Linked DNA regions of Mesorhizobium japonicum MAFF 303099. The protein of the gene in region 2 interacts with the protein of the main gene of each other region in a pairwise test. Links are inferred from orthologs where the notes say so. Each region holds a gene or a part of one and is shown on either strand. Other genes may lie near its edges.

Evidence for each region. Proteins that work in one complex are often made in the same cells at the same time.
Region 1: the proteins of MAFF_RS34180 (region 2) and MAFF_RS15070 interact in binary tests that used the Escherichia coli proteins (3 or more experiments, as listed by UniProt). The link is inferred for Mesorhizobium japonicum MAFF 303099 from one-to-one orthologs.

The regions. Positions count from the first base shown.
Region 1 is NC_002678.2:2,873,303-2,877,029, reverse strand. Bases 952-3,727 are described here. They hold MAFF_RS15070 (BolA family protein), read right to left. Parts: upstream 2,603-3,727; coding sequence 2,300-2,602; downstream 952-2,299. Other genes in these bases: cobS (cobaltochelatase subunit CobS), read left to right, coding at 3,514-3,727; MAFF_RS15065 (J domain-containing protein), read left to right, coding at 2,761-3,390; MAFF_RS15075 (acetolactate synthase large subunit), read left to right, coding at 952-2,268. Also shown: MAFF_RS15080 (alpha/beta fold hydrolase), read left to right, coding at 1-595; more of MAFF_RS15075, read left to right, coding at 715-951. UniProt on the Escherichia coli protein: Transcriptional regulator that plays an important role in general stress response. Has many effects on cell morphology, cell growth and cell division. Acts by regulating the transcription of many genes, including dacA (PBP-5), dacC (PBP-6), ampC and mreB.
Region 2 is NC_002678.2:6,910,245-6,915,737, forward strand. What follows is about bases 1-2,872. They hold MAFF_RS34180 (ABC transporter permease), read left to right. Parts: upstream 1-790; coding sequence 791-1,954; downstream 1,955-2,872. Other genes in these bases: osmF (glycine betaine ABC transporter substrate-binding protein OsmF), read left to right, coding at 1-735; MAFF_RS34185 (ABC transporter ATP-binding protein), read left to right, coding at 1,951-2,872. In the rest of the region: more of MAFF_RS34185, read left to right, coding at 2,873-2,889; MAFF_RS34190 (ABC transporter permease), read left to right, coding at 2,886-3,635; MAFF_RS34195 (sodium-translocating pyrophosphatase), read left to right, coding at 3,898-5,493.

The DNA of each region.
Region 1 (3,727 bases), 4.0 Mb from region 2 along the record:
GGGCGCCAAGCCGGCCTTCCTGCTTGCCAATGGCTTCTGCTTCGTCTCGATCGACTATCGCATGCTGCCTGAGGCCGATGTCGCTACACAGGCCGCCGACGTCGAAAACGCCTATGCCTATGTCAGGGCCAACATCGCCAAGCATGGTGGCGACCCCAAGCGCATTGTCGGCATGGGCCATTCGGCTGGCTGCCATCTGATCGCACTAACCGGCATGCGCGGCGGGCTGCCCGGCGTCGCCGGCCTGCTTCTCGACGATACCAGGGCCTATGATCTTGCGGCGCTCGAGAAGAATGGCGGCATGGTGCGGGCCTATGCGCGGGTCTTTTCCGATCCTTCGCAATGGGCGGCACTTTCGCCGGCCAGTTATGTCGATGGCCGCAAGCATCCGCCGACCTTCATCGCGTATTCGGGGGCGCCAGGCCGCGGCGAGGAGTCGAAAGCCTTCGCCGAGCGCCTGCGCGCCACGGGCACCGAGGTGACGCTGTTCGACGGCAGCGCCTATACGCACATGTCGATCAACCGCGATTTCGGCAGGGATGGCGACGCGCTGACCGCTGCCGCGGTGACGTTCCTGAAATCGACCGTCGGCTGATCGCGGCCGATTTCCGCCCGCCCCCTTCTGCAACTGGATCATGCCAAAAGCAGCGGCAGGATATTGCCGTGCGGACATCGCTAGGTGCAATTGGTTCTCATGACTTGGAGAAAAATTGCATGAATGGCGCCGATGTCCTGTGCGACGTGCTGCTGGCCAATGATGTGACGGTCTGCTTCGCCAATCCCGGCACCTCCGAAATGCACTTCGTCGCCGCACTCGACCGCAAGCCTGAGATGCGCTGCGTGCTCGGCCTGTTCGAGGGCGTGGTGACGGGCGCCGCCGACGGCTATGCGCGCATGACCGACCGCCCGGCCGCGACTTTGCTGCATACCGGCCCGGGCCTGGCCAATGGGCTGGCCAACATGCACAACGCCCGGCGTGCGTTCAGCCCGATGATCAACATCGTCGGCGACCACGCCTCCTATCATTTGCCGCTCGACGCACCGCTGACCAGCGACATCGAGGGTTTGGCGGCGCCGATGTCCAACTGGGTGCGGCGCATTGCCGGGCCAGAAGACGTCCAACCGGCAGCGGAGGCGGCTTTCCGCGCCTCGCTGACGCCGCCAGGTGTCACCACGCTGATCCTGCCGGCGGATGCGGCCTGGGGCGATGCTGCCCCGGCCTCGCCGGGCAAGGTCGTGCTTCCGCCGCCGCCGGCCGTCGATAGGGACGCCGTGCGCGAGGTCGCCTCGGCGATCCGTGCGGCTCAGGGGCGTGTCGGCATAATCGTTCGCGGCCGAGCGGCGCGCGCCGATGCGCTCGAGATCGCCGGCCAGATTTCGACGGCCTTCGATGTCCGCCTGTTCGGCGAGGTCCTGATCGCCCGGATGCAACGCGGGCGTGGGCGCGTCGCACCCACACGCATCCCCTATCCGATCGATGTGGCGACGGCGCTGCTGGCAGATATCGACGTACTGGTGCTGGTCGGCGGCAAGGAGCCGGTTGCCTTCTTCGCCTATCCGGGAAAACCGGGACGGCTTGTGCGCGACGACTGCCAGGTGCTGACGCTCGCTGCTCATGGCGATGATCTGCATGCGGCGCTGGAAGCGCTGCGCGACGAACTCGGCGTCAAACCATCGCTACAGGCTGACTTCGCAACCGCTTTTCCCGACGAGGCTGCGCCGAGCGGCGGGCTGACGGACGATGCCATCGCGCTGTCGGTGGCGCGCAAGTTGCCGGATAATGCGATCGTCTGCGACGAGGCGGTCACCTCGGCCAGGCGTTTCTTCGCCCTGTCGGCCTTTGCCGCGCCGCATGATTACATGATGGGCACCGGCGGATCGATCGGCGGCGGCATTCCGATGGCGACAGGAGCGGCGATCGCGTGTCCAGACCGCAAGGTGATCAATCTGGAGGCCGACGGCAGCGGCATGTACACGGTGCAGGGCCTGTGGACGCAAGCGCGGGAAAATCTCGACGTGGTGACCATCGTCTTTTCCAACCGCACCTACGCGATCCTGCATGGCGAGATGAAGAATGTCGGCGTCAACGCGATCGGCGAGAACGCCAGGCGCATGCTCGACCTCGACCATCCCGCGCTGGACTGGGTGTCGCTGGCCAAGGGCATGGGCGTGGAGGCAGCGCGCGCCGACACATGCGAACGCTTCGATGCGCTGCTGGACAGTGCCCTGTCGCGGCGCGGGCCGTTCCTGATCGAAGCAGTGATCTGACCGCGCCTCGGAGGGGCAGGGCGGACTGACCTTACCAGCGGGTCTTTTCGCCGGGCGCCGATGGTTCGATCGCCAGCGCGTGCACGCCGGCCTTCAGTTCGTCGGCAAGCAGTTCGTTGACGGCGCGGTGGCGGTCGATGCGGCTCATGCCGGCAAAGGCAGACGAGACGACGCGGACGCGAAAATGCGTTTCGCCGGTGCCGTCATAGCCGCCGTGATGGTCCGAGCCGTGGTGATGGTGGCCGGCGTGGAGATGGCTTTCGTTGATGATGACCAGCCGCTCCGGCGAAAATGCCTTGTTGAGCTTGTCTTCCATGGTCGCCTGTATGGACATTGCCGTCTCCGTTCACCACATATGGCTGGCGCACCAGCCCGGGGGCCGCTCTTGCGCAACTAAATCCGCCATTCGCCTGCTTTATGCCGCGATTCAGCGGTTAGGGCGATGATCGCGAAAATGTCAATTCTTGTTTCGCATCTGCGAACGCCCCATAAATGGGTGAGATGAAGCCGTATCCCAAATATTTCGAGAAGATTCGCATCCGCCCGGAGAAGGATGCGGAGCTGAAGTCGCACTCGCCGATCTGCCAGTGGGACGGCTGCAAGGAGCCGGGCACCCATCGCGCGCCGGTCGGGCGCATGAAGGAGGGCGAGTATTTCCGTTTCTGCTTCGACCATGTGCGCGAGTACAACAAGGGCTTCAACTACTTCTCCGGCGTGCCGGACACCGAGGTCGCGCGCTTCCAGAAGGAAGCCATGACCGGTCACCGGCCGACCTGGAAGATGGGCGTCAATGGCGCCTCGACGCGCTCGTCGCCCGACATGGCGCAAATGCGCTCCGGCCGCGCCGGCTATTACAACCGCATGCGCGACCCGTTCGACCTGTTCAAGGGGCCGAAGGATCCGCGCGAGGCGCGCGAGCGCAAGGCCAAGCCACTTGAGGCCAAGGCGCTGGAAACGCTTGGCCTTGATACAAAGGCGACTGGCAAGGATATCAAGGCGCGCTATAAGGAACTGGTGAAACGTCACCATCCGGATGCGAATGGTGGCGACAGAGGTTCGGAAGACCGGTTCCGCGATGTGCTGCAGGCCTATCGCGTGCTCAAACAGGCGGGCCTGTGCTGAGCGACCCTACGGTTTGTGTCGCTTTCCAACTTTCATAAGGTTGGAAAAGGCTCTAAGACCGCCCCCGAACAAAATCGATTGCCGGCGAAACGGGACGTTTCGCCCGTGGAGACGTTGAGAGATATGAACAAGGTCGATCGCGACATCGCCAACCTGCCCGACACGACGGTGTCGGTGAAGGACAAATTCGGCTTCGACTCCAAGATGGTGGTGCCGGCCTATTCGGTGACATCAGAACATGTGCCTGACGTCGATCCGGACTATCTGTTCGACAAGGCAACGACGCTGGCGATCCTGGCCGGCTTTGCCTACAATCGCCGCGTCATGGTGTCGGGCT
Region 2 (5,493 bases):
GGCGGCACGCCGGTGGTGCGCAAGGCGATCACCGCTGGCGAGATCGACATCTATCCAGAATACACCGGCAACGCCGCCTTCTTCTTCGAGAAGGCCGATGATCCCGTGTGGAAGGACGCCGCCAAGGCCTATGAGACGGCCAAGAAGCTCGACTACGACGCCAACAAGATCGTCTGGCTGTCGCCGGCGCCGGCCAACAACACCTGGGCGATCGCGCTGCGCAAGGAGGTTTCGGACGCGAACAAGCTCGTCACGCTGTCGGACTTCGGCAAATACGTCGCCGGCGGCGGCAAGGTGGTGCTCGCGGCTTCCGCCGAGTTCGTCAATTCGGCAGCGGCCCTTCCAGCCTTCCAGACCACCTACGGCTTCACGCTGAAGCCGGACCAGCTGATCACGCTTTCGGGCGGCGACACGGCGGCGACCATCGCCGCGGCCGCCAACCAGACCAGCGGCGCCAACGCCGCCATGGTCTACGGCACCGATGGCGGCATCGCGCCGTCCGGCCTTGTCGTGCTCGAGGACGACAAGGGCGTGCAGCCGGTCTACCAACCGGCGCCCATCATCCGCGAATCCGTGCTCAAGCAACATCCCGAGATCGAGACGCTGCTGAAGCCGGTCTTCGCCAAGCTCGACCTCGTCACGCTGCAGGAGCTGAACGGTCGCGTGCAGGTTGGCGGCGAGCCGGTCAAGGGTGTCGCCGAGGACTTCCTGAAGAAGAACGGCTTTCTGAAGTAGGACGTTTCCGGCGCGCCGCTCGTGTGGTGCGCCGGAACGACCGACGGGGGAGGGCGTGAACATCCGTTTCGACAAGCTCGGCGTGGTCATTGCCGCGATCGCGGCCTATGCGGCGTTCCTCGCTCCCTTCGCCACGTTTCGCGCCAACCGCATCGTTCCAGGCCAGGCGCGCTCGATTCTCGAAGCGCTGCCGGCAACCGCCGGGTCATTGCTGATGGCTATCGTGATCGTGGCGGCGCTCATAGCGCTCTTCAGGACGCCGCTCGTGCCGCGCCTCGCGGCCAGTGTCGTGGCGCTTGCCGCGCTCGCGCTGCTCGTCGGCGTCGCCGGCACGTTCTTGACGCCGCCCGGCAATACCCTTGCCAGAGTATCGCCGGCCTCCGGTTTCTGGATACTCGTCTTCGCCTTCACGCTGTTGCTGGCGGACGTGCTGACGCGCCTGAATTTGTCGCCATGGGCCCGTGTCGGCGTGCTGGCCGCCGCTGCCGTGGCCATCGGCCTGCTTTTGGTGTCGGGAGCCTGGAACGACCTTTCCATCCTGAAGGAATACGCCAACCGCGCCGACAGTTTCTGGGCCGAAGGCTCCAAGCATGTGACGCTGGCGCTTGGCTCGCTGCTTGCCGCGGTCGTCGCCGGCCTGCCGCTCGGCATATTCTGCCATCGTGTCGAAAGGCTGCGGGCCGGTGTGCTCAACGTGCTCAACATCATCCAGACCATTCCCTCGATTGCGCTGTTCGGCCTGCTGATCGCGCCGCTCGGCTGGATCGCCACGCATGTGCCGGGAGCGGCCGCGCTCGGCATTCGCGGCATTGGCACGGCGCCGGCCTTCGTCGCCCTGTTCCTCTATTCGCTGCTGCCGGTTGTGGCCAACACCGTGGTCGGCCTCGCCGGCGTGCCGCGCGCCGCCAACGACGCGGCGCGTGGCATGGGCATGACCGACCGCCAGCGCCTGTTCGGCGTCGAATTCCCGCTGGCCTTTCCAGTGATCCTCACCGGCATTCGCATCGTGCTGGTGCAGAACATCGGCCTAGCCACCATCGCCGCACTCATCGGTGGCGGCGGCTTTGGCGTCTTCGTCTTCCAGGGCGTTGGCCAGACTGCGATGGACCTGGTGCTGCTCGGCGCGGTGCCGACCGTGGCGCTCGCCTTCGCCGCCGCCATCATCCTCGACGCAGTGATCGAAATGACCGCCACCAGGCGCAGGGTTGAAACGGCATGATCGAGATCGAAGGCATCACCAAGCGCTATGACGCGACCACGGTCGTCGACGACGTCTCGATGGTCATCGAACCACGTACCATCGCCGTCATCGTCGGCACTTCGGGCTCGGGCAAGACGACGCTGCTGCGCATGATCAACCGGCTGGTCGAGCCGACATCAGGTATCATCAAGCTCGACGGCGCCGACAATCGCTCGGTACCCGGCTACGAACTGCGCCGCAGCATCGGCTATGCCATCCAGGGCCACGGCCTGTTTCCACATCGCACCGTGGCGCAGAACATCGCCACCGTGCCGGTGCTGCTTGGCTGGGACAAGGACCGCATCAAGGTGCGCGTCGACGAGTTGATGACGCTCTACCAGCTCGACCCCCGGGAATTCGGACCGCGCTACCCGCACGAACTGTCCGGTGGCCAGCAGCAGCGGGTCGGCGTGGCCCGCGCGCTCGCCGCCGAACCCAACGTGTTGCTGATGGACGAACCGTTCGGCGCGCTCGATCCGATCATCCGCACCAAGGCGCAGGAAGATCTGCTGGCGATCCAGAAGCGCTTCGGCACCACCATCATCCTCGTCACCCACGACATGGAAGAGGCCGTGCACATGGGTGACAAGATCGCCGTCATGGATGCTGGCAAGCTCGTGCAATACGCCAAGCCCGCCGAGATCCTGGCAAATCCGGCCAGCAGCTTCGTCGAGACCCTGGTCGGCGCCAGCGAAAGGCCATTCCGGCTGCTGTCGCTCGGACGGGTGCGTGACGCGGTGGAGAACGGCGCCGCCGAGGGCGAAGCCATCCCCGGCGATGCCAGCCAACGCGATGCGCTGGCTGAACTCCTCTGGTCAGGCCGGCCGGCGCTGCCGGTCAAAGGCGCCGACGGCAAGCCGCTCGGCCGCGTCACGGTGGATGGGCTGGTCAAGCGGGCAGCGAGGCCGGCATGAAAGCCTGGCTGCCTTTGCTGCTCAGGCTTGCGCTGGTGGTGTTGCTCGTGGCGTTCGTCACCAGTCCGGGCTGGTTCGAGCCGCTGCTCAAGCCGCTGACCGAAAACAACGCGCCGGTGATCTACAATCAGGGCAGCCTGCTGACGCTGACGCTGCTGCATCTGCGCACCGTGCTGATCGCCACCGTCGCCGCGACCATCGTTGCGGTGGCTCTGGCCATCCTTGTCACCAGGCCGGCTGGCGCCGAATTCCTGCCGCTGTCACGCAGCCTGGTCAACATTGGCCAGACTTTCCCGCCGGTGGCGGTGCTGGCGCTCGCCGTACCGGCCGTCGGCTTCGGCGAGAAACCGACGCTGATCGCGCTGTTTCTCTATGGCCTGCTGCCGATCTTCGAGAATGCGCTGACCGGGCTGACGACGCTGCCCACCAATGTCGTCGAGGCGGCGCGCGGCGCTGGCATGACAGGCTGGCAAAGGCTCACCAAGGTCGAGCTGCCGCTCAGCGCGCCGATCATCCTTGGCGGCATCAGGCTTTCGGTGGTGATCAGCCTGGCCACCGCCACCATAGGCTCGACGGTTGCCGCCAAGACACTGGGCGAGGTGATCATCGCTGGTCTCTTGTCCAACAATCTTGCTTTCATCCTGCAGGGCGGCCTGATCGTGGCGGCCCTTGCCGTGCTGATCTATGACGGATTGTCGGCGGTCGAGCGCTATGCGGCGCGGCGGATGGGACGCGAGGCGGAGTAATCCGTTGCGACGCTGATGATCTGTCGGCATCATCCCCTTGCGCCATTTCAATCGATCTAAATGGACGACCCTGCCGGCAGGCTTGTCGCGGCTTTTGTCTTTTGGGCGAAAGCCGGGCAAAAACTGAACAATATCTTGACGTTCCGAGCCCTGTTTCGCATACACCGATGCGAAGAGGTGGATTCCGTGCGCGGATTCCGGTCTTTGTCTCAACGGCCCAGGGAGGGGTTCATTTGGGCCAACAATCGAGGAAAATTTGGCAATGACCATACTTTACGCCGTCATCGCCTGCGGCTTGCTTTCTGTCCTTTACGCCATCTGGGCGACACGTTCGGTCCTTGCGTCCGATCAGGGCAATGCACGCATGCAGGAAATCTCCGCCGCCATCCGCGAAGGTGCGCAAGCCTACCTGGCGCGCCAGTACACCACCATCGCCCTTGTCGGCGTGGTTGTGCTCTTGCTCGCCTGGTGGCTGCTTTCGATCACCGCCGCGATCGGCTTCCTGATCGGCGCCGTCCTGTCGGGCGCTGCCGGCTTCATCGGCATGCATGTTTCGGTGCGTGCCAATGTGCGCACGGCACAGGCGGCCTCCAACAGTCTGGCCGCCGGTCTCGACATCGCCTTCAAGTCGGGCGCCATCACCGGCATGCTGGTGGCGGGCCTGGCGCTGCTCGGCGTCTCGATCTACTACCTCATCCTGACCGGACCCATGGGCCTGCAGCCCAATGACCGCATCGTCATCGACTCGCTGGTCGCGCTCGGGTTCGGTGCCTCGCTGATCTCTATCTTCGCCCGTCTCGGCGGCGGCATCTTCACCAAGGGCGCCGATGTCGGCGGCGATCTAGTCGGCAAGGTCGAAGCCGGCATTCCCGAGGACGATCCGCGCAACCCGGCCACCATCGCCGACAATGTCGGCGACAATGTCGGTGACTGCGCCGGCATGGCCGCCGACCTGTTCGAGACCTATGCGGTGACGGTTGTCGCCACCATGGTGCTCGGCGCCATCTTCTTCGGCGGCACTGCGGTTCTGGGCGCCGCGATGCTCTATCCGCTCGCCATCTGCGGCGCCTGCATCCTGACCTCGATCGTCGGCACTTTCTTCGTCAAGCTCGGCGCCAACGGCTCGATCATGGGCGCGCTCTACAAGGGCCTGATCGTCACCGGCCTGTTGTCGATCGTCGGCCTTGCGGTCGCCACCTCGGTATGCTTTGGCTGGGGCGAGATCGGCACCGTCGCGGGCATGGTCATCACCGGCAAGAACCTGTTCATCTGCGGCCTGATCGGTCTCGCGGTGACCGGTTTGATCGTGGTGATCACCGAGTACTACACCGGCACCAACAAGCGCCCGGTCAACTCGATCGCCCAGGCATCGGTTACCGGCCACGGCACCAACGTCATCCAGGGCCTCGCGGTCTCGCTGGAATCGACGGCGCTGCCGGCCATCGTCATCGTCGGCGGCATCATCTCGACCTACCAGCTCGCCGGCCTTTACGGCACGGCGATCGCGGTCACGACGATGCTTGGCCTTGCCGGCATGATCGTTGCGCTCGACGCCTTCGGCCCAGTCACCGACAATGCCGGCGGCATTGCCGAAATGGCCGGACTGCCCAAGGAAGTGCGCCACTCCACCGACGCGCTCGACGCTGTCGGCAACACAACGAAAGCCGTGACCAAGGGCTATGCGATCGGCTCGGCCGGTCTCGGCGCGCTGGTGCTGTTCGCCGCCTATTCGAACGATTTGAAGTTCTTTGCCGCCAATGGCGACAAATATCCCTACTTCCAGGGCATGGGCGAGATCTCCTTCGATCTCTCCAACCCTTACGTCGTCGCCGGCCTGATCTTCGGCGGCCTGATCCCC